Regions from separate parts of the Streptomyces ficellus genome, predicted to be linked through region 1. Evidence: riboswitches for the same ligand, from Rfam matches in the RefSeq annotation. Region 1 holds a riboswitch; the other holds the start of a gene.

Region 1 (15,765 bases):
GTGGAGGATCCACGAGATCGCCACCGGCTTCCACGTCGAGGACGTGTGGGAGCTGCCCACCCCCGGCGGCCCCGACGACCTCGCCCGCCTGGTGCGCCAGATGGCCGACGGCGAGGGCGGCGACGGCCGCTCGCCCATCTCCGCCCCCGTGCCGCGCGCCCTGTTCGCGATCCGCTGGAAGCTGGGCGCCCTGCTCGGCTGGGACCGGCCCGGTGACGGTGTCGGCGGCCGGGTGCCCAGCCTGCGCGCCCGGTTGCCGGCCGACCTGCGCGACGGCCCGCGCGGCCCCGACCTGCGGGCGGCCCCCTTCACCTCGCTCTACCAGACCCACGACGAGTGGGCCGCCGAGATGGCCAACCGCACCGTCCACACCGTGATGCACATCGGCTGGGTGCCGGACGCCGGCGGCGGCGGCCACCACGGCCGCATGGCCGTCCTGGTCAAGCCCAACGGGCTGCTCGGCGCCGCCTACATGGCGGCCATCAAGCCCTTCCGGTACCTGGGCGTCTACCCGGCCCTGCTCCGGATGATCGGGCGCGAGTGGCGGGCGGGCGCCGGTGCGCGCTGACCCGGGCGGCGGCGCCCCGGCCCGCCGCGCCCTCGCCCGCCGCGCCCCCGCCGCCTTCCGTGCCGGGGCCTGGGCGTGGGTCGTCACCGGTGCCGGACACCTCGCGCTGGAGGGCCTCCTGGCGCTGCGCCCCGAGGACCCGGCGGCGGCCCGCGCCACCGGGGCCATGCGGGCGTACGGCATCGCGTTCGGCGGCGTCCGGCGCAGCCTGTACGACATCGACCGGGGCATGTCCTACGTGATGGCCACCGCGCTGGTCTTCGCCGGGGTGGTGTGCCTGCTCGTGGCGCGCTCCGCGCCCGGCCTGGTCACGCGGTCCCGGGCGCTGAGCGGTCTGGCGCTGGCCGCCTCCCTGGTGGTGCTGGGCGTGTCGCTGACCCTGCTGCCGGCCCCGCCCGCCGTCCTGTTCACCGTCGCCTGCGCCGCGTTCGGCCTCGCGCTCGCCGGAGCCCGGCGGGATCCGGCGTAGTCGGGCTCACGCCAGGTCGTCGTACATGGACAGCAGCGTCTGCTCGTCCGGTTCGGCGGCCGGTGGGCCCCCGTGCGGGACCTGTTCAGCCCAGACGACCTTGCCCCCGGGGGTGAAGCGGGCGCCCCAGCTCCTGGTGAAGCGGGCCACCAGGAACAGGCCGCGCCCGCCCTCCTCGGTGGTGGCCGCGCGGCGGATGCGCGGGGAGGTGTTGCTGCGGTCGGACACCTCGCAGAACAGCGAGCCGTCCCGCAGCAGGCGGAGGCCGATGGGGCCCCGGCCGCCGTACCGGACGGCGTTGGTGACCAGTTCGCTCACCACGAGCCCGGTGCTGAAGTCCAGTTCCGCCAGCCCCCATCGGGCGAGCTGGTGGTGCGTCAGCTCGCGGGCGCGGGCGACCACCGCCGGGTCGGAGGGCAGCTCCCAGGACGCCACCCGGTCCTCCGGCAGGGCCCGCACCCGGGCCAGCAGGAGCGCCACGTCGTCGTGCGGGCCGTCGGGCAGCAGGGCGCCGGTGACCCGGTCGCAGATCCGCTCCAGCGACGGTTCCGGACCGGTGAGCGAGGCCAGGAACAGCGCGGTGCGGGCCTCGGTGTCGGTGCCGCCGTAGCCGCGTATCTCCTTGAGCAGCCCGTCCGTCCACAGGGCCAGCAGGCTGCCCTCCGGCAGGTCCACGCCGACCGACTCGTACGGCCCGAGGTCGCCGACGCCGAGCGGTGGCCCGGCCGGCAGGTCGAGCAGCCGCGCCCGGCCGCCCGGGGTCAGCAGCGCGGGCGGCGGGTGACCGGCCCGGGCGGCCGTGCAGCGGCAGGACACCGGGTCGTACACCGCGTACAGGCAGGTCGCCCCGGTGGCCGGGTCGTCGGACGTGCGGCTGACGAGGTCGTCCAGGTGGGTCAGGACCTCCTCCGGCGGCAGGTCCATGGCGGCGAGGGTCCGCACCGCCGTACGCAGCCGGCCCATGGTGGCCGCCGCCTGGAGCCCGTGCCCGGCCACGTCGCCGACCACCAGGGCCACCCGCATCCCGGACAGCGGGATCGCGTCGAACCAGTCCCCGCCCACGCCCGCCGTGGCGTCCGCCGGGAGGTAGCGGAAGGCGAGGTCGGCGGCGGTGAGCCGGGGCGTGTCGCGCGGCAGCAGACTGCGCTGGAGGGTGAGGGAGGCCTGGTGCTCGCGGCTGTAGTGGCGCGCGTTGTCCAGGCTGATCGCGGTACGGGCGGCCAGCTCGCCCGCCAGGGTCAGGTCGTCGTGCTCGTACGGCCGGTTCCGCCCCCGGCGGTAGAACCCGGCGAGGCCGAGCACGGCGCCCCGGGAGCACAGCGGGGCGCCCAGGTACGAGTGCACGCCCTCGCCGAGCAGGTCCACGGGGTGACCGGCGGCCGCCTCGGGCCCCGTCAGGGCGTCCGTGACCACCGAGTCGGTGACCGGCCGCCCGGTGGCCAGGCACCGGGCCTGGGGTGTGCCCGGCGGGTGGGTGACCGTCCCGTCCACGAAGGCGGCCCCCTCGGCTCCCGCGCCCCGCGCACCCCTCGCGCCTCCCGCGTCCCGCGCGTCTTCGTCCGGCCAGGCCGCCACCCTGCGCAGCACCGCACCGGGCCCGAGCGGCGAGGCCGGGGGCTCCTCGCCCGCCAGGGCGCCCTCCACCAGGTCGACCACGACCAGGTCGGCGAAGCGCGGCACGGCGATCTCGGCCAGCTCCTGGGCGGTGCGCCGCATGTCGAGGGTGGTGCCGACGCGCACGCCCGCCTCGTTCAGCAGCGACAGCCGTCCGCGCGCCTCCGCCGCCAGGCGCCCGACCCCCGGCTCGCCCACCAGCAGCAGCCACGCGTCGGTCGGGTCACCGGGCGCATCGGTGCCACTGGCCGCATCCGCCCCGGCAGCCTCACCGGGCTCACCGGCCCCGGTGGGCGTGTCCGGCTCGGCCGGTCCGCCGACCGCCGCCCGGTGCAGCAGCGGCACGGCGCGGCCGTCGGGAGCCGTCGCGGCGGCCGCCCCCACCGTGCGGCCGCCGCCACCGTCACCGCCGCCCGTGGTCCCGGTGTCGGCGAAGCTGACCTCGACGGCGGCGCCCTCCGCGTCGCCGTGGCGCAGCTCCCGGCGGCGCAGCGTCGCCACGCGCCCGCCCGCCAGCGGTACCTCCGCGAACGCCCGGCCGCCGTCGTCCCCCGACGGTGCGGCGATCAGGTCGATGGCGCTCTCCAGCAGCGCCAGGCGCTCCGCGCCGGCCAGCCGGGGCGGGGCCGCGCCGAGGGGGGCCAGCTCGCCCGAGCCGAGGTGGAGCCGGGCGTGCCCGCCGCGCTCCCTGGCCCGCAGGAAGGAGCTCATCAGGTTGCGCTCCCTGGCCGCGCTCAGGTCCAGCAGACGCTCGGCGATGCGGTCGGTGGCGTCCTGGAGGGCCAGCGCCATCCCCGGCTCGGCCAGCTCCTTGGGTACGGAGAGGTTGACCGCGCCCAGCACGGTCCCGCCCACGGGGTCGCGCACCGGGGCGGCCATGCAGGTCAGCTCCTTGAGGTTGTGCAGGAAGTGCTCTTCGCCGACGACCACGAAGGGTGCCCTGGTGCTCAGCACCATGCTGACGCTGCTGGTGCCCATGTACCGCTCGTCGACGTTGGCGCCCGGCACCAGGGAGGCGGCGTCCATGAGCTCCAGCCCGGCCGGGTCGCCCCGCCGGTCGACGAGGTTCGCCCGGGCGTCGGCCAGGGCCACGGTGACGGGCAGGCCCGCGAACCGTTCGCACAGCCGGTCCAGCACCGGTGCGGCGGCCCTGACGAGCCTGGAGTCGGGGTCGAGGTCGTCCTCGACCGGGAGGGCAGCGCCCTCGGTGCCGATCCCGAGCGACTCCGAGCGCCGCCAGGAGGCGAGGATCTCCGGGCGTACTCCGCCGTCGGGCGGCCTCTGCTCACCGTGATCGTCCACACCGTCAGGATAATCGGGCTAATCGGGCATTTCGCCCCCGGTTCTCTCGGGTCGCTCCCGGGTGTCCTCGCGCGCGTGCTCCCGTGGCCGGTCGCCGCGCACGGACGGCGGGCCGGAAACCGCTCGCCCGCACGGGCGGCCGGGCCCTAGGGTCACCGGTATGACGATCATGGGGGCACAGGACATCGACGAGGCGGTCGCGGTCACCGCCGCCGCCCTGCGGGGCGTGGCGGACCGGGACTGGTCCGGACCGGCGGCCGGACTGGACTGGAGCTGTTACGACACGGCCGTGCACATCGCCGGGGACTTCACCGGCTACGCCACCCAGCTGACCGGCCGCTCCACCGACTCCTACGTCCCGTTCGAGATCGGCGCCGACCCGGGGACGCCGCCCGCCGGGCTGGTCCGCGTCATCGAGGCCACCGGCGGTCTGCTGTCCGCCGCCGTCCGCACCACGCCGCAGGACGTGACCGCCTGGCACCCCTACGGAATGGCCGGGGCCGACGGCTTCGCCGCGATGGGCGTCGTCGAGGCGCTGCTGCACACGTACGACATCCTCGGCGCCCTCGGCGAACCCGGCTGGCGGGCGCCCGGCCACCTCGCCGCCCGCGTCCTGGACCGCCTCTTCCCGCACGCCCCGCGCGACCTCGACGCCACCGAAACCGCCACCGCCACCGACCCGTGGCGGACCCTGCTGTGGGCCACCGGCCGCGCCGGCCTGGGCGACCTGCCGCGACCGGCCGTCTGGCGCTGGTACGCCGCACCGGTCCGCAGCGAGCGCCTCCTGCTGTGCGAGGTGTCCCCGCTCGTCGGGGCCGACCTGCGCGACGGCGGCTCCGGCGGCTTCGCCTGGGCGGCCGGCGGCCCGCCGGAGGGCACCCGCATCGCCGGCGGGCTGGTGGCCGACGCCCGCGAGGCGGGGACGTACCGGCCCGGCTGGGGCACGTACGTCGTCGTCCGCGCCGCCGACCGCCGCGCGGTGGGCGCCATCGGCTTCCACGCCGCCCCGGACGCCGACGGCCGGGCCGAGGTCGGTTACGACCTGGTGGAGGGCGCCCGCGGCCACGGCTACATGACCGAGGCCCTGCGCGCCCTCACCGGCTGGGCGTTCGCCCGGCCGGAGGCGGCCGTGCTGCGCGCCGTCGTCGACAGCAGCAACACGCCCTCGCACGGGGTCGTGTCCCGCGCCGGGTTCACCAGGGCCGCCGAGGCCGAGGGCCGGGTGGTCTACGAGCTGCGCCGCACCTGATCGGCGATCTCCCGCACCGCCACCATCGCGCGGTGCAGCAGCCCGGGCCCGAACGTGACGCGGGTGGCGCCCAGGCGGCCCAGTTCCCCGACCGGCGGACCGCCCGGGAGGGGGGCCACGTTGATGGGCCCGTCGATCCGCGCGCGGAGCAGCGGAAGGTGCTCGGGCGGCACGCGGATCGGGTAGACGCAGTCGGCACCCGCCGCGACGTACAGCCTCGCCCGGGTGACCGCGTCCTCCGGGTCGGTGCCGCCGCGCAGGAAGGTGTCCACGCGGGCGTTGACGAACAGCTCGCCGCCCGCCTCCGCCCGTACCTCCGCCAGCCGGTCGGCGTGCGCCCGCGGGTCCAGGAGCGTTCCCGCCCGGGAGTCCTCCAGGTTCACCCCGACCGCGCCGGCGTCCAGAACGCGGGCGACGAGCTCCTTGGGCGCGAGCCCGTAACCGCCCTCCACGTCCGCCGACACCGGGACGGACACCGCCCGGGCGATCCGGGCGACGGCCGCGAGCATCTCGTCGGCGGGCGTCGCCCCGTCCTCGTACCCGAGCGACGCCGCCACCCCCGCGGACGGCGTGGCCAGAGCGGGGAACCCGGCCTCCTCGAAGGCGCGGGCGCTGGCCGCGTCCCACGGGCCGGGCAGGACCAAGGGGTCCTCCGGGGCCCGGCCGTGATGCAGGGCACGGAAGACGCCCGCGGCGCCCGTCACTTGGCCGTGCCGTGGTACTGGCCGGGCGTGTAGTGGCCGGGGACCATGCGGGTGGTCACCGCGAAGCGGTTCCAGGCGTTGATGACGTTGATCGCCGCGATGAGCTGGGCCAGTTCCTTCTCGTCGAACTGCTTCGCGGCCCGCTCGAACACCTCGTCCTCGACGAAACCGTCCGTCAGGACCGTGACCGCCTCGGTCAGTTCGATCGCGGCCAGCTCCTTCTCGGTGTAGAAGTGCCGCGACTCCTCCCAGGCGCTGAGCTGGATGATGCGCTCGACCGACTCGCCCGCCGCCAGCGCGTCCTTGGTGTGCATGTCCAGGCAGTAGGCGCAGTGGTTGAGCTGCGAGGCGCGGATCTTGACCAGCTCCAGCAGGACCGGGTCGACGCCCTGGCGGGCGGCGGCGTCCAGCCGGACCATCGCCTTGTAGACCTCGGGCGCCTGCTCGGCCCAGGAGAGGCGGGGGGTGTGCTCGGGCGCGTACCCGTCCGTGGCCGTTCCGGTGTGGGTGTGGGTGTGGGTCTGCGGCTTCGTCTGCGTCTCTGTCGTCATGGCTACGACCCTACGAGGGGTGTGGCACACGGGTATGGTCCATTTCCATGACGGATTCCTGGGCCACTTTCGGCGCCGACCTGCACCTGGAGCTACGGGGCACCGGACTGCGCTCCGGCCTGATGGAGGCGCTGCGGGAGGCCGTCAGGAGCGGGCGGCTGGCCCCGGGGACGCGGTTGCCGTCCTCCCGGTCGCTCGCCGCCGACCTGGGCGTCGCCCGCAACACGGTCGCCGACGCGTACGCGGAGCTGGTCGCCGAGGGCTGGCTCACCGCGCGGCAGGGCTCGGGCACCCGCGTGGCCCGGCGTGCGGCCCTCCGCCCCGGCCCGGCGGCCGGGCAGCGCGGTACGGGGCACCGGGGAGCCCCGGCCGCCCCGGCCCCGGCCCGCCGGCCGCCCGTGCGCCGCCCCGCCCCGCACACCCTGTACCCGGGCGCGCCGGACCTGGCGTCCTTCCCGCGCGGCGAGTGGCTGAAGGCGGCCCGCCGCGCGCTGACGTCCGCCCCGCACGAGGCGCTCGGCTACGGCGGACCGCACGGCCGCGTCGAGCTGCGCACCGCCCTCGCCGACTACCTGGCCCGCGCGCGGGGCGTGCACGCCGACCCCGACCGCATCGTCGTCTGCTCCGGCTTCGTCCACGGGCTGCGGCTGATGGCCCGGGTGCTGCACCGGCGCCGGGTGCGGGAGGTCGCCGTCGAGTCGTACGGGCTCGACATCCACTGGAACCTGCTCGCCGAGGCCGGACTCGCCACGCCCGCCCTGCCGTACGACGAACACGGCACCCGCACCGGTGAGCTGCGCCGCCAGGGCGCGGTGCTGATCACCCCCGCGCACCAGTTCCCGCTCGGCGGCGCGCTGCCGCCCGACCGGCGGGCCGCCGCCGTCGACTGGGCGCGCGGCACGGGCGCGCTGATCCTGGAGGACGACTACGACGGCGAGTTCCGCTACGACCGCCAGCCCGTCGGCGCCCTCCAGGGCCTGGACCCCGAGCGCGTCGTCTACCTCGGTACGGCGAGCAAGTCCCTGACGCCGGGGCTGCGGCTCGGGTGGATGGTGCTCCCCGAGGGCCTGGTCGACGACGTGCTGGCGGCCAAGGGCGGCAGCGACTGGACGTCCAGCGCGCTGGACCAGCTGACGCTGGCGGAGTTCATCCGCTCCGGCGCGTACGACCGGCACGTGCGGGGCATGCGGCTGCGGTACCGCCGGCGGCGCGACCAGCTGGTGGCCGCGCTCGCCGAACGGGCGCCCGGCATCCGCGTCTCGGGCATCGCGGCAGGGCTCCACGCGGTGCTGGAACTCCCGCCCGGCACCGAGCGGACCGTCGTCCAGGCCGCCGCCTGGCACGGCCTGGCCGTCAACGGCCTGGACCGCTTCCGCCACCCGGACGTCCCGCCCGGCCGCGACGCCCTCGTGGTCGGCTACGCCACCCCGACGGACAGCGCCTGGTCCGGCGCCCTGGAGGCCCTCTGCCGGGCCCTGCCGTGACCGCGGGAGTCCCGGCGCCCCCGCGTCCCGGTACGCCGGCGCCGGGTCAGCGCAGCACCTGCCGCAGCTGCTCCAGGCCCCAGTCGAGGTCCTCCTTGCTGATGGTCAGCGGCGGGGCGATCCGGATCGTGGAGCCGTGGGTGTCCTTGACCAGGACCCGGCGGTCCATCAGCCGTTCCGAGATCTCCCGGCCCGTGCCGAGGCCCGGCACGATGTCCACGCCCGCCCACAGGCCGCGGCCCCGCACCGCCTCCACGGCGCCGCCGCCGACCATCAGGCCCAGCTCCTGGTGGAGGTGGTCGCCCAGCTCGGCGGCGCGCTGCTGGTACTCGCCGGTGCGCAGCATCGCCAGCACCTCCAGCGCCACCGCGCACGCCAGCGGGTTGCCGCCGAACGTCGAGCCGTGCTCGCCCGGCCGGTGGACGCCGAGCACCTCCGCGCTCGACACGACCGCCGACACCGGTACGACACCGCCGCCCAGCGCCTTGCCCAGCACGTACATGTCCGGGACGACGTCCTCGTGTTCGCACGCGAACGTCCGGCCCGTGCGGCCCAGACCCGACTGGATCTCGTCCGCGACGAACAGCACGTTCCGCCGCCGGGTCAGCTCCCGCACCGCCGGCAGGTACCCGGCGGGCGGCACCAGCACCCCCGCCTCGCCCTGGATCGGCTCCAGCAGCACGGCGACGGTGTCCTCCGTCATGGCCGCCTCCATCGCCGCCAGGTCGCCGTACGGCACGATGTCGAACCCGGGCGTGTACGGGCCGTAGTCCGCCCGCGCCTCGGGGTCGGTGGAGAAGCTGACGATCGTCGTCGTACGGCCGTGGAAGTTGTCCGACGCCACGATGATCCTCGCGGCGCCGTCCGGCACGCCCTTGACGCGGTACCCCCACTTGCGGGCGGTCTTCACGGCGGTCTCCACCGCCTCCGCCCCGGTGTTCATCGGCAGCACCATCTCCATGCCGCAGAACTCGGCCAGTTGCTCGCAGAAGTCGGCGAACCGGTCGTGGTGGAACGCCCGCGACGTCAGCGTCACCCGCTCCAGCTGCGCCTTCGCGGCGTCGAGCAGCCGCCGGTTGCCGTGGCCGAAGTTGAGCGCCGAGTAGCCGGCGAGCATGTCGAGGTACCGGCGCCCCTCGACATCGGTCATCCAGGCACCCTCCGCCGACGAGACGACGACGGGCAACGGGTGGTAGTTGTGCGCGCTGTGCGCCTCCGCGGAAGCGATCGCCTCTTGTGTTCTCGACACGGGTTCTCCGTTCGTCCTGCGGCGTGGGGCGGTGGTGGCGCCCCTTTCTATCGTCGCTCGCCATACGGACGAGGAAACATCGAGTCGCGCGTGGCGGTTAGGCTGGCGGTACGCGCGGCGACTGGCGTACGGGGAAGCGACCCCGGGGGAGCCGTGCGCGGCAGACCACACGAGGGTGCCGCCCGCCTGGGCATCCGAGGACCTCGTCCGTGCTGCCGGCCCCCTGGAGGACGCCATGACCAGCCTCGCCGTCTCCGCCCACCACGCCCCCGCCCGCCACCCGGCGCTCGCCGCCGCCGATCCGGAACTCGCCGCGCTCGTCGGCGCGGAGGAGCGGCTCCAGGCGGACACCCTGCGCCTGATCCCCAGCGAGAACTACGTCTCGCAGGCGGTCCTGGAGGCCTCCGGGACCGTCCTGCAGAACAAGTACAGCGAGGGCTACGCGGGCCGGCGCTACTACGAGGGCCAGCAGAACGTCGACCAGGTCGAGCGGCTCGCCGTCGCCCGGGCGAAGGCCCTCTTCGGCGTGGACCACGCCAACGTCCAGCCCTACTCCGGCTCCCCGGCGAACCTCGCCGTCTACCTGGCCTTCGCGCAGCCCGGCGACACCGTGATGGGCATGGCCCTCCCGATGGGCGGTCACCTCACGCACGGCTGGGGCGTCTCCGCGACGGGCTCCTGGTTCCGGGGCGTCCAGTACGGCGTCCGCCAGGACACCGGGCTGATCGACTTCGACGAGGTGCGCGACCTCGCCCTCAAGGAGCGTCCCAAGGTCATCTTCTGCGGGGGCACCGCCCTGCCCCGGACCATCGACTTCGCCGCCTTCGCGGAGATCGCCCGCGAGGCGGGCGCCGTGCTGGTCGCCGACGTGGCGCACATCGCCGGCCTGATCGCGGGCGGCGCCCACCCGTCGCCGGTGCCGCACGTCGACGTCGTCTCCACGACCACCCACAAGACCCTGCGCGGGCCGCGCGGCGCGATGCTCATGTGCCGGGAGGAGCACGCGAAGGCCATCGACAAGGCGGTCTTCCCGGGGCTCCAGGGCGGCCCGCACAACCAGACCACCGCCGCCATCGCCGTCGCCCTGCACGAGGCGTCCGGCGCCTCCTTCCGCGACTACGCGCACGGCGTCGTCGCCAACGCGAAGGCGCTCGCCGACGAGCTGCTGGCCCGGGGCTTCGACCTGGTCTCCGGCGGTACGGACAACCACCTGATCCTCATGGACCTCACCCGCAGGGACGTCCCCGGCAAGATCGCGGCCAAGGCGCTGGACCGGGCGGGGATCGTGGTCAACTACAACACCGTCCCCTACGACCCGCGCAAGCCGTTCGACCCCTCCGGCATCCGCATCGGCACGCCCTCCCTCACCTCGCGGGGGCTCGGTACGGAGCACATGGGGGCCGTCGCCGAGTGGATCGACCGGGGTGTCACGGCGGCCCGCACCGGTGACGAGGCGGCCCTCGCCATGATCCGCGCCGAGGTCGCCGACCTCATGGCCGCCTACCCGGCCCCCGGCCTCCCCGTCTGACCCCGCTCGGCCTCCCCGCCCGGCCCCGGACCGGCCGCCCCCTCCCGGGACGGCCGGAACCGGGGGCCCGGACGGCTGTGTCGCTCGTCTCAGCCCCTTGAGTTCCCGACCTGTCGGCGGCAACTGAGAGAATGAGGGACATGGCCTCTGATCGTCCTCGCGTGCTCTCCGGGATCCAGCCCACCGCCGGCTCCTTCCACCTCGGCAACTACCTCGGCGCGGTCCGCCAGTGGGTCGCTCTCCAGGAGAGCCACGACGCCTTCTACATGGTCGTCGACCTGCACGCGATCACCATTCCGCAGGAGCCGGGGGAGCTGCGCGCCAACACCCGGCTCGCCGCCGCCCAGCTGCTCGCGGCAGGGCTCGACCCCGAGCGCTGCACGCTCTTCGTCCAGAGTCACGTCCCGGAGCACGCCCAGCTCGCCTGGGTCATGAACTGCCTCACCGGCTTCGGCGAGGCGTCCCGCATGACGCAGTTCAAGGACAAGTCCGCCAAGCAGGGCGCCGACCGCGCCTCGGTCGGCCTGTTCACGTACCCGGTCCTCCAGGTCGCCGACATCCTGCTGTACCAGGCCCACGAGGTCCCGGTCGGTGAGGACCAGCGCCAGCACATCGAGCTGACGCGCGACCTCGCCGAGCGGTTCAACGCCCGCTTCGGTGAGACGTTCAGGGTCCCGGCTCCGTACATCCTGAAGGAGACGGCGAAGATCTACGACCTTCAGGACCCGTCGGTCAAGATGAGCAAGTCCGCCTCCACCCCGAAGGGCTTGGTCAACCTCCTGGACGAGCCGAAGGCGACCGCGAAGAAGGTGAAGAGCGCGGTGACCGACACCGACACCGTGATCCGCTTCGACCCGGTGGACAAGCCGGGCGTCAGCAACCTGCTGACGATCATGTCCACCCTCACCGGCACCCCCGTCCCCGAGCTGGAGCGCGGCTACGAGGGCAAGCTGTACGGGGCGCTGAAGACCGATCTCGCCGAGATCATGGTCGACTTCGTGACCCCGTTCAAGACCCGTACCCAGGAATACCTGGACGACCCGGAGACGCTGGACTCGATCCTGGCCAAGGGCGCGGAGAAGGCCCGCTCGGTCGCCGCGGAGACGCTGGCGCAGGCGTACGAGAAGGTGGGCTTCCTGCCCGCGAAGCACTGAAGCGGGCAGCTCTGGTCACGCGGCGGGTCCACCCGCCACACTGGCGGCTGACGGCGGAGACGACCGCCGGCCGGCAGCACACCACCGACGACCGCACCGACACTGAGGAGAACGACGTGGGGACCGTAACGCTCGGCGTTTCGATCGCGGTCCCGGAGCCATACGGCAGCCTGCTCCAGGAGCGGCGCGCGGGCTTCGGCGACCCCGCCGCGCACGGCATCCCCACGCACGTCACGCTGCTCCCGCCGACCTCGGTGGAGGAGGCACGGCTGCCCGCGGTCCGGGCCCACCTCGCCGAGGTCGCGGCGGCCTGCCGGGCGTTCCCGATGCGGCTGTCCGGCACGGGCACGTTCCGTCCGCTGTCGCCGGTCGTCTTCGTGCAGGTCGTGGAGGGCGCGGCGGCCTGCTCGTGGCTCCAGAAGCGGGTCCGGGACGCCTCGGGCCCGCTGGAGCGGGAGCTGCTGTTCCCGTACCACCCGCACGTGACGGTGGCGCACGGCATCGCCGAGGAGGCGATGGACGTGGCGTACGAGGAGCTGGCCGACTTCGAGGCGTCCTGGACCGTCGGCTCCTTCGCCCTGTACGAGCAGGGTGCGGACGGCGTGTGGCGGAAGCTGTCCGAGTACGAGTTCGGCGCCGGCCGCCCGGCCCCGTCCGTCCCCGCCCAGGGCTCCCCGGTGGACGAACCGGCCACCAGCCGCGGCTGACCGGCCCGCCGGCGACACGCCCTAGAGGGGCAGGCGGCGGAAGAGCGGGCGGGGCAGGTGCCGTACGGCCGCCATCACCAGGCGGAGCCTGCCCGGCACCCACACGGTCTCCGACCGGCGCCACAGCCCCTGCTCGATGGCGTGCGCCACCGCCTCCGGTGTCGTGGCCATGGGCGCCTCCGCCAGCCGGGCCGTCATCCGCGTCCGTACGAACCCGGGCCTGACGATCATGACGTGGACGCCGGAGCCGTGCAGGGCGTCGCCCAGGCCCTGGGCGAAGGCGTCGAGGCCCGCCTTGCTGGAGCCGTAGATGAAGTTCGCCCGCCGGGTCCGCTCGGCGGCCACCGACGACAGCACGACCAGCGCGCCGTGCCCCTGCGCCCGCAGCGCGTTGGCGCAGGTCAGGCCGGCGGAGACGGCGCCGGTGTAGTTGGTCTGGGCGACCCGGACGGCGTCGAGCGGCGCCGCCTCGTCGCGACCCTGGTCGCCGAGGACGCCGAAGGCCAGCAGCACCATGTCGACGTCGCCCTCGGCGAACACCTTCCCCAGCGTCTCCTCGTGGGCGGCCGGGTCCAGGGCGTCGAACGGCACGGTGTGGACGGTCACCTCGTCCTGCCCGGTGCGCAGCTCGCGCAGCGAGACGGCGGCCGCGTCCAGCTCGGGGGAGGGGCGGCCGGCCAGCCAGACCGTGCGGGTGCGGCGGGCGATCAGGCGCCGGGCGGTGGCGAGCGCGATCTCGGACGTGCCGCCGAGGACGAGCAGGGACTGGGGGGCGCCGAAGGCGTCCTTCATGACGGCGTACTCCTTCACGATTTCACAGAGACAGGCGGCGGGCGAGGTCCGAGGTGAACACCGAGCGCGGGTCCAGCTCGGCGCGCAGGGCGAGGAAGTCGGGCAGCCGGGGGTACATGGCGCGCAGTGCGTCGGGGCGCAGCCGGGAGTCCTTGGCGAGGTAGACGCGTCCGCCGGCGTCCGCGACCTCCTCGTCGAGCTCGTCGAGGAACGTGCCGAGGCCGCTGAGCCCGGCCGGGATGTCCAGGGCCAGGGTCCAGCCGGGCATCGGGAAGGACAGCCAGCCCGGGTCGCCCTCGCCGAAGCGTTTGAGGACGGCGAGGAAGGACGGGCAGCCCCGGCGGGCGATGCGGCGCACGATGCGGCGCAGGGTGTCCTCCCGGCCGTGTCCGACGACGAACTGGTACTGGACGAAGCCGCCGCGCCCGTAGACCCGGTTCCAGTGCGGGACGCCGTCCAGCGGGTGGAAGAAGGCGGACAGCCGCTGGAGTTCGCCGGTGCGGTGCCGGGGCGCCTTGCGGTACCAGAGTTCGTTGAACAGGCCGACCGCCGGGCGGCTGAGGAGCCCCTCGGGCACGAAGGAGGGCGCCGGGGGCAGCCGGCCGGGGCGGAAGGCGAGCGGGTCGCGCCGGGCGCGGCGGGGGAGGGCGTCGTGGGGGGCGTGGTCGCCGCGGGTGAGGACGGCGCGGCCGGTGGCGGCGCCGCGGGCGAGCAGGTCGATCCAGGCGACGGAGTAGCGGTAGCCGTGGTCGTCGGCGGTGAGGCGGGCCATCAGGTCGTCGAGGTCGGCGGCGCGTTCGGTGTCGACGGACATCCAGGACGTCTCGACGGGCAGCAGCTGGAGGGTCGCGGAGAGGATGACCCCGGTGAGGCCCATGCCGCCGGTGGTCGCGTCGAAGAGGTCGGTGCCGGGGGCGACGGTGTGGATCGTGCCGTCGGCGGTGAGGAGGTCGAAGGCGCGTACGTGGCGGCCGAACGACCCGGAGACGTGGTGGTTCTTGCCGTGGATGTCGGCGCCGATGGCCCCGCCGACGGTGACGTAGCGGGTGCCGGGGGTGACGGGGACGAACCAGCCGAGCGGCAGCAGCACCTGCATCAGGCGGTGCAGGCTGACGCCCGCGTCGCAGACCACGAGCCCCGCGTCCGCGTCGACGGAGCGGATGCGGGCGAGGGAGGTCATGTCCAGTACGGCGCCCCCGGCGTTCTGCGCCGCGTCGCCGTAGGCGCGGCCGAGCCCGCGGGCGATGCCGCCGCGGGTGCCGCAGGCGCGGACGGCGGCGGCGGCCTCCTCGTAGCTGCGGGGGCGGACGACGCGGGCGACGCTGGGGGCGGTGCGGCCCCAGCCGGTCACCGGTTCGGCGGGGTCGGTGGAGGTGTCGGCGTCAGACATGGATGCGACCGTATCGCCGCACTTGGGTCATTTGACGGGTTTGTCGGTGGAGTCGTCGGCTCGCCGATATGGGTGATTAAACGAGTGTCGTACAAGATTGTCGCGTCCTGTGGTGTGCGGAGCGCCAGAGTCGTCCGTGGTGCACCGGCCAGGGACGACGAAAGGGGTGGCGGAGGATGCGATTCGCGGGCGCCCGGTGGGAGGGCGCCGATCATCTGCTGCTGGACGCGCTGCACGCCTGCGGCCACCGCCGGCCGGCGCTGGCGTCGGCCGCGCGCGCCCTGTCGTACGCGGGCGAGCACGGCGCGCTCTGGCTGGCCGCCGGACTCACCGGCGCGGTGACCGACCGCCCCCGGCGCGGCCCCTGGCTGCGCGCCACGGCCCTCACGGCCACGGCCCACCTGGCCAGCGTGACCCTCAAACGCCTCGTCCGCCGCCCCCGCCCCTCCCTGTCGCCCATCGTCACGGTCGGGCGCGGCAGGGAGGGGCGGGGGGTGCTGCGGCCCGTCGTGGGGCGGCACTCGTTCCCCAGCTCGCACGCCACCTCGGCGGTGGCCGCCGCCCTGGTGTTCGGCGCGCTGCGCCCGGGCGTCCGGCGCGTGGGCGTGCCGCTCGCGACGGCCATGTGCCTGTCCCGCCTGGTGGTGGGCGTGCACTACCCGACCGACGTCGCGGCCGGCGCCCTGCTCGGGGCCGTGGCGGCGAAAGCGGGCCGCACCTGGGTGCACCGGGACGTGGCGGATCGTTTCCGTAGGCGTCGCCGTGGCTGAGCCGGGCGTCGTGGCGGCCGTCACCCGCCCGCTCGCCCAGGCCGTGGGCGTGCCGCTCGGGCTCGTCCGCACCGCGCGGCCCCGCCAGTGGGTCAAGAACGTGCTCGTGGTCGCCGCGCCCGCCGCCGCCGGGCAGCTGGCGTCCCGGCACACCGCCCTGCAACTCGGCATCGTCTTCGTGCTGTTCACCGCCGCTGCCGCAGCCGTCTACCTCGTCAACGACGCCCGTGACGC
Region 2 (15,765 bases), 2.6 Mb from region 1:
CGAGCTCGCTCAGCGACCCCTCCTGGGCCCGCAGCGCGCCCGCGAAGTACCGGAAGTGGTCGACCGCGAGCGGCAGGTCGGCGGCGAGCGTCTCGCGGACCGGCTTCCCGTTGTCCCAGCTCTCAGCGACGGCCAGCCGCTCCAGGTTCGCCTCCATCCGGTCGGCGATCCGCAGCAGGACGCCCGCCCGCTCGGCCGGGGCGGTCCGCCCCCAGGCGGGAGCCGCCGCGTGGGCCGCGTCCAGGGCGCGTTCGACGTCCTCGGCCGTGCCGCGGGCGACCTCGGTGAAGGGGCGGCCGTTGACCGGACTCGGGTTCTCAAAGTACTGGCCGCGTACGGGCGGTACGTACGCGCCGCCGATCCAGTGGTCGTAGCGGGACTCGTACGAAACGATGGCGCCCTCGGTGCCGGGCGCTGCGTATCGGGTCATCTGGGGCCTCTCTCGCGGGTCGACTCACCGGGCGCGGACGGCCGTCGGAACGGGGCAGCCGTCGGAACGGGGCAGCCGTCGGACACGGACCGCCGTCGGACACGGGTTGTCCCCGGCCGTACCGGTCTCCGTCGCGTGCCGGTCGCCGTCCGGCGCCCGGAACCGCCGCCGCGCGGTGTCCGGAGTGAGGCTAGGGACGCGGACGTTGCAACCCCGTTGCGGGTGCGGATGCGGGTGTCGTGAGGGCAGACAGCTCGGCGTCCAGCGCCCGCAGACGCGCGCGTACGGGGGCGAGACGGCCCGCCGGCACCGTCGCCGCCAGCGCCCGCCACGCCTCCAGGTCGTCCTCGCCCCACGGGCTGTGCACCCAGTCGGTGAGCAACGCCGGGTCACCGCGCGCGATGAGCGCGGCGCGCAGCTCGTCGGCCAGCCGCCGCCGCAGCCGCGCAACCTCCGGCGCGCGGGAGCCCGGCAGCAGCGGCCCCGCGTACCCGCCCAGCGCCGCGGCGACCGCCCCGGAGGCGAGCCTGCGTCCCACGACCTCGAAGTCCGCGTCGAGCGGCGCCGCCAGCCGGTACGGCCGCGACAGGAGCACACCCGGGGCCAGGACGGAACGCAGACGGGACAGTTCGGCGCGCAGCGTCACCGGAGTGATCGATTCGTCCTCGTACAGGGCCGCCAGCAGCTCCTCACCACTCAGGCCCCGCGGACGGTGCGCGAGCACCACCAGGATCTCGCTGTGCCGCCGGCTCAGCAGTGCCCGCCGCCCGTCCGTCACCAGCACCGCCTCGTCCCTGCCCAGTGCCGACAGCCGCAGCGGAGGATCGGCGGCGGCAGGTGCCCGCGCGGCGGCCGTCAGCGCCAGCTGCGACTCCGCGGCCCGCGCCACCGCCTGCACGAACGCCAGGCTGTGCGGGTGCGCCAGCCGGTCGCCGCCCGTGATGTCCACCGCCCCCAGCAACCGCCCCGAGCGCGGATCGTGCACCGGCGCCGCCGCGCACGTCCAGCCCTGCACCGGCCGCCGGAAGTGCTCGGCGGCGAAGACCTGGACCGGCCGGTCGACGGCGATCGCCGTCCCGGGCGCGTTCGTCCCGGCCACCGACTCCGCCCAGCGTGCGCCCGCCACGAAGTTCATCCGGTCCGCGCGACGCAACGTCCCCGGGTGCCCTTCCACCCACAACAGCCTCCCGTACGCGTCGCACACGGCGACCAAGTGCTCCCCGTCGGTCGCGTAGGCGCCCATCAGCTCACGGACCACCGGCATCACGACCGCCAGCGGATGCGCCTCCCGGTACGCCGCCAGCTCCTCCTCGTCCAGCTCCACGCCGGCAGCCCCGTCCGGGCACACCCGCGCGCGTGCCGAACGCCGCCACGACTCGGCGACGACCGACCGCACCGCCGACGACCGCACCGCCGACGGCCCCACCGGCTCCCGCCCCGGGCCGGGGGCGGGAGGGCCTCCCGCCGTGAACGCGTCGTGAGCCCGACGCAACGCCCTCGCCCGTTCCACAGGATCCGCCCCCCGCTCCAGGGCCACCCAGGGGTCGTTCACGCCACCCTCCCCAACCGAGGTCGTCCGCGCCGGTGCCATCGTCGCCGCACCGCCCGGCCCCCACAAGCGTGCCGACGGGACCGCCCGTGCGAACCGGCCATGGGCACCGGCCGCAACCTCCCGTACAGTGGGTGGCGGGCCGTGACTGGCGCTTGGGTGGAGTACCACCGGGGAGCGGCTCGGCGAATCGACGCCACTGCCGCGCGCCTGGGCGATCCACTGACGACCGCTCAGGAGACGCCATGTCCCGCACCCCTGCCACCGCCCGCCTTATGGACGGCAGCGGACTCGCCCGCCGCCTCGTCGACGAGACCGCGGCACGCGCCGCCGACCTCACCCGCCGCACCGGCACGCAGCCGTGCCTCGCCACCGTCCTTGTCGGCGAGGACCCGGCCTCCGTGACGTACGTGAAGATGAAGCGGGCACGATGCGAGAAGGCCGGTATCCGCTCCCGTCACCTGGAACTGCCCGCCACGACGACCACCGCCGAACTGGTCGCCGTCCTCGCCGACCTGTCCGGCGACCCCGACGTCCACGGCATCCTGCTCCAGCACCCGGTCGGCCCGGGCATCGACGAGCGGGCCGCGTTCGAGGCGATCGCCCCCGAGAAGGACGTCGACGGTGTCACCTTCAGCTCCTTCGCGACGATGGGCTTCGGGCTGCCCGGGTTCGTGTCCTGCACGCCCGGCGGGATCATGCGGCTGCTCGACGCGTACGACGTCGATCCGGCCGGCAAGCGAGCCGTCGTCGTCGGGCGCAGCGCCATCCTCGGCAAGCCCGCCGGGCTGATGCTGCTGGCGCGGAACGCGACCGTCACGTACTGCCACTCGTACACCGCCGACCTCTCCGCGGCGGTGCGGGAGGCCGACATCCTGGTCGCCGCCGTCGGTCGGCCCCGCTTCATCAAGGGCGAGGACATCAAGCCCGGTGCCGTCGTCATCGACGCGGGCTACAACCCCGGCAACGTCGGCGACGTCGACTTCGACACCGCCGCCACCCGCGCCAGCCTGATAACCCCGGTGCCCGGCGGCGTCGGTCCCATGACGATCGCGGTGCTGCTCTCCCAGACGGTGGACGCGGCGGAGCGACAGCTCGCGTAATCCGCCACTTGCCGCGCACCCTTCCACCCGGCGGACGGTTCCGTCTCAACACCGGCGCGTCCTGACGCGACAGGCCGGGGGAGAGGAGGAGAGCAGGGCGCCCGGACCGGACTGGGCCGGTGTTGGGTACGGAAGCCGCGGACATCACGTCCCCGGGCCCCGGGGCTCCGGGCGTCGGTGCCCCGGATACCGTCCTCCCGGGACCCGCCCCCGGGGACCCGCCCCTCCCTGGGTACCGGCCGACCCTCCCTGGGTACCGGCCGACCGGGGGCCCGTCCCTCACGGGGCGCCCGCCCTCCCTGGGCACTGGCCAGCCAGCCCGGGCCCCAGGGGCGACCCCCGACCCGGGCGCCCGCTGCCGTCAGGCGTCGTCCGCCGGTGCTGCGGCGAGGGCGGCGGCCGGGTCGTGGTCGGGCGGGCCGGCGGGGACCCAGCGGCCGGAGGTCTTGCGGTACGGCCACCAGCGGCCCTCGCGGTCCAGCCGGATCTGCACGTCCTTCCCCGTCAGCGTCCAGCGGCCCGGCCGGTCCGCCCGTAGTGGCGGACGTTCGCCGTCCTCCCAGGCGGCGGCGAGCCGCGCCTCGGCCCGCGCCAGCAGCTCCGGATCGGGGGCACCGTCCTCCTCCAGTACGGCCAGGGCCTCCGCCCCGCCCAGGCGCCACGCGCGCGTGGCCACGTCCAGATCGGCTCGCCGGCGGCCGGTACCGGCGGCGAGCCGGTCCTGCGCGGCCGACGGCCACGGCGCTGAGGCGGCCAGCCGTACCGCGTCCTGACCGGCCGTCAGGGGTGCCTCGACCGGCCGGTCGCCGTGGCCGGGGGCGAGCGCGTCCGCCAGCATCCGGTACGCCCGGGCCGCCGCGTCGGCCGCGAGGACCTCCAGTGCGGCGGGGTCCACGCCCTCGGCCGGGCGGGTCTCGGTGTCCAGGGAGGGCGGCACCCCGGGCGCGTCCGGCAGCGGGGGCGGCGCCGGGAGCGGCGGGAGGATGTCCCGCGCGGCGAACGCCTCGTCCGCCCGCACCCCCTGGGGGCCGCCGCCATCCGCCTCATCGTCGGCCCGGTCCGAGGGGACCGCCCGTCCCGCGCTGCGTACCTGCAACTCGTCCAGCAGTCGCCGTTCCCCACGGCCCCGCATCAGGAACAGGACGAAGGGATCTTGGTCCAGCAGCCGCGCCACCTGGTAGCAGAGCGCGGCCGTGTGCGGACAGTGGTCCCACGCGTCACACGCGCACTCGGGCTCCAGGTCACCGATGCCCGGCAGCAGCTCGACGCCCGCGGCCGCGGCGTCCTCCACCAGGTGCGGCGGCATGTCACGGTCCAAGAGGGCGGCGATATGACCCGCCCGGTCCACGGCCATGTCCAGGAACCTGTCCCACTCCTCCTCGGTCAGCTCCTGCAACAGCACATCGCTGCGCTGCGCCGTACCGTCCCGGTCCTTGACGACGGCCGTGATCCGGCCGGGACGCACCGACACCGCGCCCACCGCGCCGTCCCTGGCCTGCCTGCGGCCCTTCTTCAACTGCTGGAGGTCCAGCGCCGTGTCCTCCAGCGCCTTCAGCCACGCCCGGCCCCACCAGGTCTCGGCGAAACCCCGCCCCGGCGCGGGCGGCAGCGCCGCGAACGTACGCTCCATGTCCTTGTCCCCACTCATCGCGTCGTGCCCCCTCGCACTTCTCGCACTCTTTGCGACGCCTCGCGTGCCTCCCGCGTGTGCGTCTCCTGCGTGTGCGTCTCCTGACCTCCGCGCAGCTCGACGAGCTCCGCCAGTTCCGCGTCGGTCAGTTCCGTCAGTTCGGTGAGGGCGCCGTCCCCGCCGGAGCCGAGCACGGAGTCGGCCAGCTCCTTCTTGCGCGCCAGCATGCCCGCGATCCGGTCCTCGATCGTCCCCTCCGCGATCAGGCGGTGCACCTGCACGGGCTGCGTCTGCCCGATGCGGTACGCGCGGTCCGTCGCCTGCGCCTCGACGGCCGGGTTCCACCAGCGGTCGTAGTGCACGACGTGCTCCGCGCGGGTCAGGTTGAGTCCGGTGCCGGCGGCCTTCAGCGACAGCAGGAAGACGGGCACGTCACCGGCCTGGAAACGGTTCACCATCGTCTCCCTCTCGGCCACCGGTGTGCCGCCGTGCAGGAATTGCGTACGCACCCCGCGCGCGTGCAGGTGCCGTTCCAGCAACCGTGCCATCTGGACGTACTGGGTGAACACCAGCACGCTCGCCCCCTCGGCGAGGATCGTGTCGAGCAGTTCGTCCAGCAGCTCCAGCTTGCCGGAACGGTCCGCGATCCTCGGCTCCTCCTCCTTGAGGTACTGCGCCGGGTGGTTGCAGATCTGCTTGAGCGCCGTCAGCAGCTTGACGACGAGGCCCCGGCGTTCCATGCCGTCCGCCACCGAGATGGCCGCGAGGGTCTCGCGCACGACCGCCTCGTACAGGCCCGCCTGTTCGGCGGTCAGCGACACCGAGCGGTCGGTCTCCGTCTTGGGCGGCAGTTCGGGGGCGATGCCGGGGTCGGACTTGCGCCGGCGCAGCAGGAACGGCCGTACCAGGGCCGCGAGCCGCCGGGCGGCGGCCGGATCGGCGCCTTGCTCGACGGCCCGCGCGTACCGGCCGCGGAAGGTCCCCAGCCGGCCGAGCAGCCCAGGTGTCGTCCAGTCCAGGATCGCCCAGAGTTCGGAGAGGTTGTTCTCCACCGGAGTACCGGTCAGCGCCACCCGCGCCCTGGCGCCGATCGTGCGCAGCTGCCGCGCGGTCGCCGAGTACGGGTTCTTGACGTGCTGCGCCTCGTCGGCGACCACCAAGCCCCAGTCCACGCGCGCGAGGCGGGCCGCGTCCAGGCGCATGGTGCCGTACGTCGTCAGGACGAACTCGCCGTCGACCAGGCCCTCCAGGTCGCGCCCGGACCCGTGGAAGCGGCGCACGGGCGTCCCCGGGGCGAACTTCTCCACCTCCCGCTGCCAGTTGCCCATCAGGGACGTGGGACAGACGACCAGCGTGGGGCCCGCCGCGGACGGGTCGGTCTGCCGGTGCAGGTGCAGCGAGATGAGTGTGATCGTCTTGCCGAGGCCCATGTCGTCGGCGAGGCACGCCCCGAGACCGAGCGAGGTCATCCGGTGCAGCCAGTTGAGGCCGCGCAGCTGGTAGTCGCGCAGGGTCGCGTCGAGGGCAGCCGGCTGGCCGATCGCAGTGGGGCCCGTACCCGCCTGGCCGCCCTCCGGATCGGCGAGCCGGTCGCGGAGCGCCCGGAGCCAACCGGACGGCTGGACGTCGACCGGACGGCCGTCCACCTCCGTGGTGCCGGTGAGCACGGCGCTGAGCGCGTCGATCGGAGTGACCTTGCGGTCCTGCCGCTCCCGGGCGCGCCGGGCTTCCTCGGGGTCGACCAGCACCCACTGGTCGCGCAGCCGGACCAGGGGCCGCCCGGCCTCGGCGAGCCGGTCCAGCTCGACACGGGTCAGCTCCTGATCGCCCACCGCGAAACGCCAGTTGAAGGCGAGCAGCGCGTCGGCCGACAGGAACGACGGAAGGCCCGACCCGCCCTTGTCCCCCTGCCGGTCCCCTCGCTCCCCGTCCCTGTCCCCGTCCCAGCCTGGGCTCCCGTCAAGGTCACCGGCGGACGAGGGACCGATGACGGCGCGCGCGGTCAGCGACCGGGCCAACTGCCGTGGCCAGTGCACCTGTACGCCGCTGGCCGCCAGCGTGCGTGCCGCCCCGCCCAGCAGTTCGGTGACCTCCTCGTCGGCCAGGTCGATGACGTCCGGTACGGAGGCGGACAGCAACGGGGCGAGGGGCGGCCACGCGCGCGCAGCACGGCGCAGGGCGAGAAGCGCGTCCATCCGGGCACGCGGCCCGAACCCGTCACCGGCCGAGCCCGACCACACGTCGGAGGCGTCCGCCACGAGCGCGGGATCACTGACGCTGTGCATCTGGAGCACGGCGCGGAAAGCCGCGCCCCCGTCGGTGTCCAGCCCCGGCACCTCGACGCGCAGCGAGAGTCTTACACCCGCGTCGTACCCCGCCGCGACGTCCGCCGCCCAGGCCCGCTGCTCCGGAACGTGCTGGGACTCGGGCACGGCGTAGGCCCGGCCGCCCACCGCGAGCGGCGCCGCGGGCGTGCGGGGCAGCGCGTCGGCCACCGCGTCCAGGAAGGACCGCAACAGCAGCTCCGGCTCGGCCAGCAGGGGCATGCCGTCGGCCGCCCGGCCCACGGCCACCGCGTGGGCGCTCGGCGGCATCGACGCGGCGAGCGTACGCACCCGGTCCAGGTCCTCGGCGCTCAGCGGTCCGACCCGCCACGCGTCGCGGTCCGTGCCGCTGAGGCCGGGCAACAACAGGCCACGGGCGGCGAGTTGCAGGGCGAGGAGAGCGGCGGCGCCCCAGAACGCGGCGGACGGGGTGGCGCCCGCCGAACGTCCTGCCCGGGTGAGCAGGGGCAGGGCGTCCCCGACGGGGAGCGTCAGGGCGCGTACGGTCGTCGGCCTCGCGTCCGGCGCGATGACGGACAGCTCCTCGTCCGCACCGGAGAGCGCCGGTTCGGCATCGCCGGGGAGCCAGAAGGCCACGCGTCCGGTGCGGGGCGGGTCGGCGGGCAGAAAGACGGTGGAACAGCGGGCGAGTCGGGTCACATCGGGAGTCACATGGGGCGTTGCTTGCGGAAGCTTCTGCACAGCGCTGGCGCATTCCTCAAATTTGACTAGCGGGGAGTCGAAGCGCCGAGGGTACTCGATCGGTCCCCGACAACACGGGCTTCCCGGCAGTGACATAGCCCACTTACGCACCAGGCTGAGGGCAGCACCACCCCCGTACCCTGGAAAGCCCCACCCCACATCGGGGTGGTGGTGCCATGGCTCTGGGCTACTGCTCATCCGTACGTTCAACAGGTCGGCGCACGTCTGCGCACGAGACCTCACCAAACCCGGAGCAGTCATGCCACAGGCCACCTCTGCCCTGACGATCCCCGCACCCGCACCTTCCCCCGTCTCCGCACATACTCCTGCCCGCGGCCCCGCCCCGGCAGAAGGGAAGCGCGGCTCACGCAGTGAGTTCGCCCCCCTCCTCCGTTCGGTCAAGGACCAGGGGCTGCTGGCCCGGCGAACCGGTTGGTACGCCTTCGGTATCGCCGCGAACCTGCTGGCCCTGACGGCGGTCGCCGTCGGCCTGGTGATGTTCGGGCACTCGTGGTGGTCCCTGCTGCTCGCCGTGCCGCTGGCGGTGTTCTCCGCGCGGGCGGCCTTCTTCGGTCACGACGCCGGACACTCGCAGATCAGCGCCCACAGAGGCAGGAACCGCCTGATCCAGCTGGTGCACGCCAATCTGCTGCTCGGCATGAGCCAGGAGTGGTGGAACGACAAGCACAACCGGCATCACGCGAACCCGAACCACGAGGAGAAGGACCCGGACGTCGCCCCGGACGTCCTCGTGTTCAACCAGCACCAGGCGGTGGGGCGCACCGGCTTCCGCGGCTGGCTGGCCCGCCACCAGGCCTGGCTGTTCTTCCCGCTCACCACGCTGGAAGGCCTCGCCCTCAAGCTGTACGGCTTCCAGGCACTGTTCTCCAAGGACGGTCCGCGCCAGACCCCGCGCGAGCGACTCATCGAGGGCGGTCTGCTGTTCGCCCACGTCGCCGGATACGCAGCGCTCCTGCTCGCCGCCATGCCGGTGGGGCAGGCCGTCGTCTTCGCACTGGTCCACCAGATGCTGCTCGGTCTGCACCTGGGCATGGCCTTCGCGCCCAATCACAAGGGCATGGAGGTCCCCGACCCGGACGGTGAGGCCTGGGGCCACCTGCGCCGTCAGGTGCTCACCTCCCGCAACATCCGCGGCGCGGCCCTCACCGACTGGCTCCTGGGCGGTCTGAACTACCAGGTCGAGCACCACCTCTTCCCCAGCATGCCGCGCCCCCACCTGCGGCTCGCGCAGCCCTTGGTGCGTGCGCACTGCCGCGCGCTGGGTATCCCCTACACCGAGACGGGACTGGTCGACTCCTACCGCCAGGCGCTGGGTCACCTGCACAGGGTCGGTGACCCTCTTCGTACGCCTTCGGCGGCGTAGGGGCGCGAAGGCGGAACCGGCGCGATCGCGTACGCGTTCACAGGACAGGCAGCGGCGGGCGTCGCGGCCGTGGAGGAGGCGACGGACATGTCGACAAGGACGAAGATCGTTATCGGGGGAGTGGCCGTGGGCCTTCTCCTGTGGCCGCTCATCGGTTTCTGGATGTCCCTGCTGGTCATCGTCGGCGTTCCCGCCGTCGCCTACCTGGCACTGGACCCGGGCCAGCGGCGCCGGCTGCGCCGCGTCAGCCGCAAGGAACTCGGCCGCTGACACCGCAGCGCCCGACGTCAGCACGGACGGGACGCGAGGGCGGTGGGGCCCGGTCGCCACGCCTTGCACCCGGTCGGGTCTGAGCAGCGCATTCCGGGGTACCCGCCCGGCCGGAAACGGCGGAGGGAGAACCATGGACGACAAGCGGCTCGAAGGCGCGGGCGAAAGCGGCCCGGGGGTGCCGAGGGACATGCCCGACAAGCAGGCGGGCGACGGGCCCGACCACTGGGACCCTGACCTGTCCGAGGCCACGGACGGCGAGGAGCAGGACCAGACACGGGCGGAGGACGCGCCGGACGACGGCGTCACCGGGGAGCCCAGCGGCTGACGAACCGCAGGGCGCGTCAGTGTCAGCCCGGGCGTCCGTCAGCCGGGCGTCCGTCAGCCGGGCGTCCAGCATGCCGCGTGTGGTCAGTCCGGGGAGCCCGGGGCGCCCTCAGGCCGGGCGGGCCGCCATGGAGTCGAGGGCGGCGAGCAGAGTCGGCAGGTTCGGACCGCGCCCGATCGGCAGCACCTCACGGGGCATCTCATCCAGGAGGACGAAGGCGACGTCGTCGGTCCTGGCGACGACCGACCAGCCGGGACCGTCCGCGCGGAGCGTTCGCGCCCCGCCGGGAGCGAACCCCGAGCGGACCCGCCCCGCGGGCGGCGGCTCCTCCAGGTACCCGCGCAGTTCTGCCAGGATCCTGCGCAGCCGGCCGTGGCTGTCATCGACCGGCTCAGCATCTTCCCGGCCGTCGGCCTGCCGCACCTCGGTCGTCACACCGGCGGCGGACAACGGGTGGACCGCCTCCTCACCGGGCAGCGCTCCCGGCGACGCGGATTCGGCGCGAGCGGCCTTCGTGCCGACGTCCGCAGTGCCGTTCGCTGAGGCAACAACCCCCGCCCCGGGAGCAGTGCCGTTCGCGGCGGCAACCCCGGTGTCGGGGTCCGCAGGCTTCCCCAAGGCGTCGTCGCCGAGCTGCTCACGCCACGCCGTCCACTGGAGGGCCACCGCGTCGGCGCCCATCCGGCGCTGCGCGGGACCCCACTCGTCCGGGTCCGGCGGCCTCAGCGGTGGGCGCTCACCGGGCGGAGTCGGGGGATCGTGCGGTGCGGGCACATGCGGCGCCGCCACCGCCAGGGCGATGGGCCAGCCGGGCAGGGCGACGACCATGCTCCGCTCGTCGGGGGACAGGTCGTACTCCATGCCGCAGTCCCAAGAGGCGACGGCCACGGCGACCAGGGACACGTCGTCGATGACGACCGTCCACCGGGCACCCGTGCCGTCCTGGCCGAGGACCAGCCCGTAGCCCTCGGCGTACGGTTCCAGCCCCAGCGCCGCGCATGCCTCGGGGTAGTCGTCACCGAGCAGGCTCGGGAACTGCGCGGGCGTCAGCAGTACCGCGGTCAGCACGTACAGCGCGTCGTCGTCCACATCGCCGGCGTCCACCGGTTCCGTCCCGGCCATGGCCGCCTCCCTCCAAGGGTCGTCGGCGCACCTTAACCAGCGAGTAACCCGGACGTCGAGGGTCCGGCGCTCCTCACCAGGACGGCCGCATCACACCCCGGTCGCCGTCGGTGGGCACCTCGCGCGACAGCTCACGCGATGGGCTCACGCGACGGGCTTACGCGACGGGCAGGCCCAGCAGACGGCGGGCCACCGTCTGCGGGGGCTCGCCACGCTCGCGGGCGAGGGCGATGACGGCGCGGCACGCCAGTTCGCTCACCCCGAACGAGAGGGCCTCCGGCGACACCCACCCCTCCGCCTCGTCGACCAGTTCCTGATCGTCCTCGGCGCGGGCGGCCACGTACACCGCGGCGGCCTCGAAGATGTTGTGCGGCCGGGCGCCCGGCCGTGCTGCCTCGTCCCCGCGGCGAGGACCCGACGGCGATGCCGCGGACGACGTCTTGGACAACGGCCCGGGCAACGACCTGATGGCCGTGCTGACCGAGCTGGAGAACGTGCGGAGTCTGTTGAACACCGGGCCCACCTTCCCGCTGCGCGGCGGAGATCACCGCCGGTCTTCCGGCTCTGCACCTCCAACGTAGAGTCGGACCCGCCACAGCAGAAGGGGAGGACGAGGGTGCGGCAGGTACGTTTCGACGCGCAGGGCAGCATGATCCGCTGGACGGAGACGGCGGGGGAGGGGCCGCCGCGGGTGTACGTGCACGGCCTCGGCGCGATGAGCACCGTCTACCACGCCCACGTGGCCGCCCACCCGGAGCTGGCCGGCCGCCGGTCACTCTTCGTCGACCTGCCCGGGCACGGCATCAGCGATCGGCCGGCTGACTTCGCGTACACCCTGGAGGACCACGCGGACGCGCTCGCCGCCGTACTGGACTCCGCGGGCGCCCACGGCGCCGAGGTCGTGGGACACAGCATGGGTGGCTCGGTGGCGATCGTGCTGGCCCACCGCCGGCCCGATCTGGTGGGCCGGCTGGTGGTCACGGAAGGCAACCTGGACCCCGATCCGCCCGCGACCGCCGGAAGCAGCGGGATCGCGAGCTGCTCGGAGGAGGAGTTCGTGCACGGCGGCGGCCACGCGCGGGTGCTGGAGCGCGTCGGGCCGACGTGGGCGGCGACCATGCGGCTCGCCGACCCGGCCGCCCTGCACCGCAGTGCGACCGGCCTCATCCGCGGTACGCGCCCCACGATGCGCCGGATGCTCATGGACGCGCGCGTGGAGCGCGTCTACCTCCAGGGCGAGCACAGTGGTGAACTCCCGGGCAGGGACGAGCTGGTGGCGGCGGGCGTGCGCGTCGTGACCGTTCCCGGCGCCGGGCACAACGTCATGTTCGACAACACCGACGCGTTCGTCCGGGCCGTCGCCCTCACTGCCGCCGCCACGGCCCCCGCCGCCCCTGCCCCCACCGGGTCGTCGAACCGGCCCTGAGGCCGGCGCCCGGCCCCAACCCCCGGCCCTGGCCCCAGCCCTCCGCCAAGCCCCCAGCCCTCCGCCAAGCCCCCGGCCCCCGGCCAGTCCGGCCCCCCGCCCCGGCCCGCCGCCTGCGCGTCGATCCCGCCGCGCCGGGCCCGGCCGGGCGGTCAGGGCTGCCGTACGGCGAGGGCGAGGAAACGATCGTCCTCGTCGAGGTACGTGACCAGGCGCCAGCCGGACCCCGCCAGGAGCGGGCGCAGGTTGGGCTCGGCGCGCAGGTCGTCGTCGGTGAGCTGGCGCCCGTGGCGGGCGGCCAGCGCCGCGCGGCCGACCGGGTGGAAGAGCGCCAGCCGCCCGCCCGGTCGTACGACCCGGGCCAGCTCCCGCAGGTCCTCGGCGGGGCGGGACAGGTGCGAGACGAGCCCCGCCCCGAAGACCGCGTCCAGGACACCGTCACGGATCGGCAGCCGCCCCACGTCGGCGAGCAGGAGCGCCCCGTCGACGTCCCGTCCGGCCCGTACGGCGGCCGCCAGCATCGCGGGCGTCAGGTCCACGCCGATGATCGTGCCCCCGGGGCCGACGGCGTCCCTCAGGTGGGGCAGGGCGCGGCCGGTCCCGCAGCCGGCGTCGAGCACGGCGTCGCCGGGACGCAGGCCCAGTTCGCCGGCGGCCGCCGCGTACCTGGGACCGTCATCGGGGAAGCGCGCGTCCCAGTCGGCCGCGCGGGCGGTGAAGAACTGCTGCACGTGTGCGTGGTCGTCGGCCATGCGGACATGATCCCTCACGGGGGCATCGGCCGTAGGGTGCACTCGTTCGAGCGTGCGACGATCGTTCAGCAGCCTGTCTCTGTCATTCTCCGTCCGCTTTCGAAACGCGCCCCTCGCGTGCGCCCCCCACAGGTCTAGCGTCCCTGGGCCATGGGACACCTGGACCACGCCGCCTTCGGCTGGCTGACCCCCGTGCTGTCGTACGCGATGGCCTGCATCGGCGCCGCCCTCGGCCTGCGCTGCACCGTCCGAGCGCTCGAAGCGACCGGATCCTCCCGCCGCAACTGGCTGCTCACCGCCGCGTCCGCCATCGGCACCGGCATCTGGACGATGCACTTCGTCGCGATGCTCGGCTTCGGCGTGACCGGCACCGACATCCGCTACGACGTCCCGCTGACCGTCCTCAGCCTGCTCGTCGCGATGCTCGTCGTCGGCGGCGGGGTGTTCGCCGTCGGCTACGCCCGCGACCGCGTCCGCGGGCTGCTGACCGGCGGCCTCACCACCGGCCTGGGCGTAGCCAGCATGCACTACCTGGGTATGGCCGCCCTGCGCCTCAATGGAACGGTGCGCTACGAACCGGTCCTCGTCGCGCTGTCCGTCCTCATCGCCGTCGTGGCGGCCACCGCCGCGCTGTGGGCGGCCCTCAACATCACCTCACCCCTCGCCGTCACCGTTTCGTCCCTCGTCATGGGCGCGGCCGTCAGCAGCATGCACTACACCGGCATGCTCGCCGTCCGGGTCGACGTCACCCCGTCCGCGGGCGAACTGCCCGGTGCCACGGCGATGCAGTTCATCTTCCCCCTCGCCGTCGGCCTCGGTTCGTACCTCTTCCTCACCGCCGCCTTCGTCGCACTCTCCCCGACGGCCCACGAGCGCGCGGCCTACGCGTCGGCCGAACGTCCCACCGAGCCCGCGGCCGCCTCCTAGGGCGTGAATCGCCCCAGGAGGCGGCCCACCTCCAGCCAGTCCCCAGCCCGAACGAGGACGCCATGCCAACCCCCCGTACACCCCACGGCCCCGGGGCCCGGCCGGGCAGGCGGGCGCACGCCGGCCCCCCGGCCGCGGCACCGGCGGCACGCACACCCCGCCGCGAACCGCGCGGAGACCGCCGCGAAGCACGCGAACCGCGTCGTGAACCACGTCACCAACCGGGCGGCGAACCGCGCCGGGAGCGGCGGCGCCTGCGGCCCAGGACCGTACGCGCGAGGATCATCGCGCTGCTCATGGTGCCCGTGGTGTCCCTGCTCGCCCTGTGGGGCTTCGCCACCGTCACCACCGCCCAGGACGTCGCCCGGCTGCGCGAACTCCACCGCGTGGACGAGCGGATACGCGAACCGGTGGCCGCCGCCGTCACCTCACTGCAGGCCGAACGCCGCGCCGCCGTACGCCAGGTCGCCGCACCCGGCGACGGCACCGCCGGGACCGCCGCCGACCTCCAGCAGCAGGCCCGGCAGACTGACGCCGCCGTCGCGCGGCTCCTCCTGGACGACGGCCACACCGTCGCGGACGGCGGCGATCTTCCGCCCGAAACCGCCACGCGCATACGCCGTTTCACCGATGCCGCCCAGCGGCTCAAGGCCCTCCGCACGGCCACCCTCGACCGCAAGGCGACCTGGGACACCGTCTACGCCCGGTACACCGCCACCATCACGGCCGGTTTTGACGTGAGCGGCGCCCTGACCGGCATCCAGGACGTGCACGACGGTTCCCACGCGCGCGTGCTCCTCGAAATGTCCCGCGCCGGCGAGATGCTCGCCCGTGAGGACGCCCTGCTGACCTCCGCACACCTCACGGGAACCTTCCCCGCCCAGCGGCTGCGCCTGTTCACGGGCGCCGTCGACACACGCCGCACCCTGCTCCGCGCCGCCACCACCGATCTGCCCGGCCCCGGAAACGAGGTGTGGCGCCGGGTCTCCGCGCAGAACCCGTACCTGCGGATCACCGCCGCCGAGGACAGGATCACCGCCACCCCGGCGGGGCGCCCGGCCGCCACGGCCGTGCCGGCGACGAGCTGGGAGCCCGACCACGCCGCCGTACGCGACGCCCTGGCCGCGCTGGAGGCCGACCTCCGGCGTGACGCCGCCGACCGTGCCGATCCCTTCGCGGGCGGCGCTCTGACGCCCGCCGGGGCGGCCGTCCTCCTCGGCCTCGTCGCCGTCGCCGCCTCCCTCGTCATCTCCGTGCGCATCGGACGTGCCCTGGTCGTCGAACTCGTCACCCTCCGCAACACCGCTCTGGAGATCGCCCGCCGCAAACTCCCGCACGCCATGCGGCGGCTGCGCGCGGGCGAGGAACTCGACATCCACGCCGAGGCCCCGCCGCAACGGCCCGCACGGGACGAGATCGACCACGTCGCGGAAGCGCTCGGCACCGTCCACCGGGCAGCGCTCAGCGCCGCCGTCGAACGCGCCGAACTCAGCCGCGGCATCTCCGGCGTCTTCGTCAACCTCGCCCGGCGCAGCCAGGTCCTGGTCCACCGGCAGCTGAATCTCCTGGACAGCATGGAACGCCGCGTCGACGACCCGGCCGAACTGGGCGACCTCTTCCGGCTCGACCACCTCACGACCCGGATGCGCCGACACGCCGAGAGCCTCATCATCCTCTCGGGCGCCGCGCCCGGGCGGGGCTGGCGGACACCTGTACCGCTGACCAACGTCGTCAGGGCGGCCGTTTCCGAAATCGAGGACTACGCGCGCGTGGAGGTGCGCCAACTGCCCGAGACGGCGGTCATCGGCTCGGCCGTCG

The links. Region 1 has a riboswitch for ZMP and ZTP ahead of EIZ62_RS12225 (serine hydroxymethyltransferase). Riboswitches for the same ligand answer to the same signal wherever they lie in the genome.
Region 2: it holds a riboswitch for ZMP and ZTP, as region 1 does, so the genes downstream of both, EIZ62_RS00965 (bifunctional 5,10-methylenetetrahydrofolate dehydrogenase/5,10-methenyltetrahydrofolate cyclohydrolase) here and EIZ62_RS12225 (serine hydroxymethyltransferase) in region 1, are expected to answer to the same signal.

What each region holds. Positions count from the first base shown of each region.
Region 1 covers NZ_CP034279.1:2,825,731-2,841,495, reverse strand. The annotation lists gene EIZ62_RS12265 (DUF2867 domain-containing protein) at 1-568, shown strand, start outside; gene EIZ62_RS12260 (LIC_13387 family protein) at 558-1,037, shown strand; gene EIZ62_RS12255 (SpoIIE family protein phosphatase) at 1,044-3,953, opposite strand; gene EIZ62_RS12250 (GNAT family N-acetyltransferase) at 4,114-5,202, shown strand; gene EIZ62_RS12245 (isocitrate lyase/PEP mutase family protein) at 5,181-5,906, opposite strand; gene EIZ62_RS12240 (carboxymuconolactone decarboxylase family protein) at 5,903-6,457, opposite strand; gene pdxR (MocR-like pyridoxine biosynthesis transcription factor PdxR) at 6,505-7,941, shown strand; gene rocD (ornithine--oxo-acid transaminase) at 7,988-9,190, opposite strand; ZMP/ZTP riboswitch at 9,298-9,389, shown strand; gene EIZ62_RS12225 (serine hydroxymethyltransferase) at 9,426-10,718, shown strand; gene trpS (tryptophan--tRNA ligase) at 10,859-11,872, shown strand; gene EIZ62_RS12215 (2'-5' RNA ligase family protein) at 11,989-12,579, shown strand; gene dprE2 (decaprenylphospho-beta-D-erythro-pentofuranosid-2-ulose 2-reductase) at 12,601-13,371, opposite strand; gene dprE1 (decaprenylphosphoryl-beta-D-ribose oxidase) at 13,394-14,761, opposite strand; gene EIZ62_RS12200 (phosphatase PAP2 family protein) at 14,938-15,531, shown strand; gene EIZ62_RS12195 (decaprenyl-phosphate phosphoribosyltransferase) at 15,524-15,765, shown strand, end outside.
Region 2 covers NZ_CP034279.1:183,015-198,779, reverse strand. The annotation lists gene exaC (acetaldehyde dehydrogenase ExaC) at 1-430, opposite strand, end outside; gene EIZ62_RS00970 (GAF domain-containing protein) at 621-1,982, opposite strand; ZMP/ZTP riboswitch at 2,114-2,202, shown strand; gene EIZ62_RS00965 (bifunctional 5,10-methylenetetrahydrofolate dehydrogenase/5,10-methenyltetrahydrofolate cyclohydrolase) at 2,225-3,082, shown strand; gene EIZ62_RS00960 (SWIM zinc finger family protein) at 3,444-4,730, opposite strand; gene EIZ62_RS00955 (DEAD/DEAH box helicase) at 4,727-7,738, opposite strand; gene EIZ62_RS00950 (fatty acid desaturase family protein) at 7,998-9,122, shown strand; gene EIZ62_RS00945 (hypothetical protein) at 9,210-9,392, shown strand; gene EIZ62_RS00940 (hypothetical protein) at 9,526-9,720, shown strand; gene EIZ62_RS00935 (hypothetical protein) at 9,829-10,842, opposite strand; gene EIZ62_RS31825 (hypothetical protein) at 11,000-11,290, opposite strand; gene EIZ62_RS00925 (alpha/beta fold hydrolase) at 11,459-12,268, shown strand; gene EIZ62_RS00920 (class I SAM-dependent methyltransferase) at 12,421-13,020, opposite strand; gene EIZ62_RS00915 (MHYT domain-containing protein) at 13,171-13,947, shown strand; gene EIZ62_RS00910 (sensor histidine kinase) at 14,010-15,765, shown strand, end outside.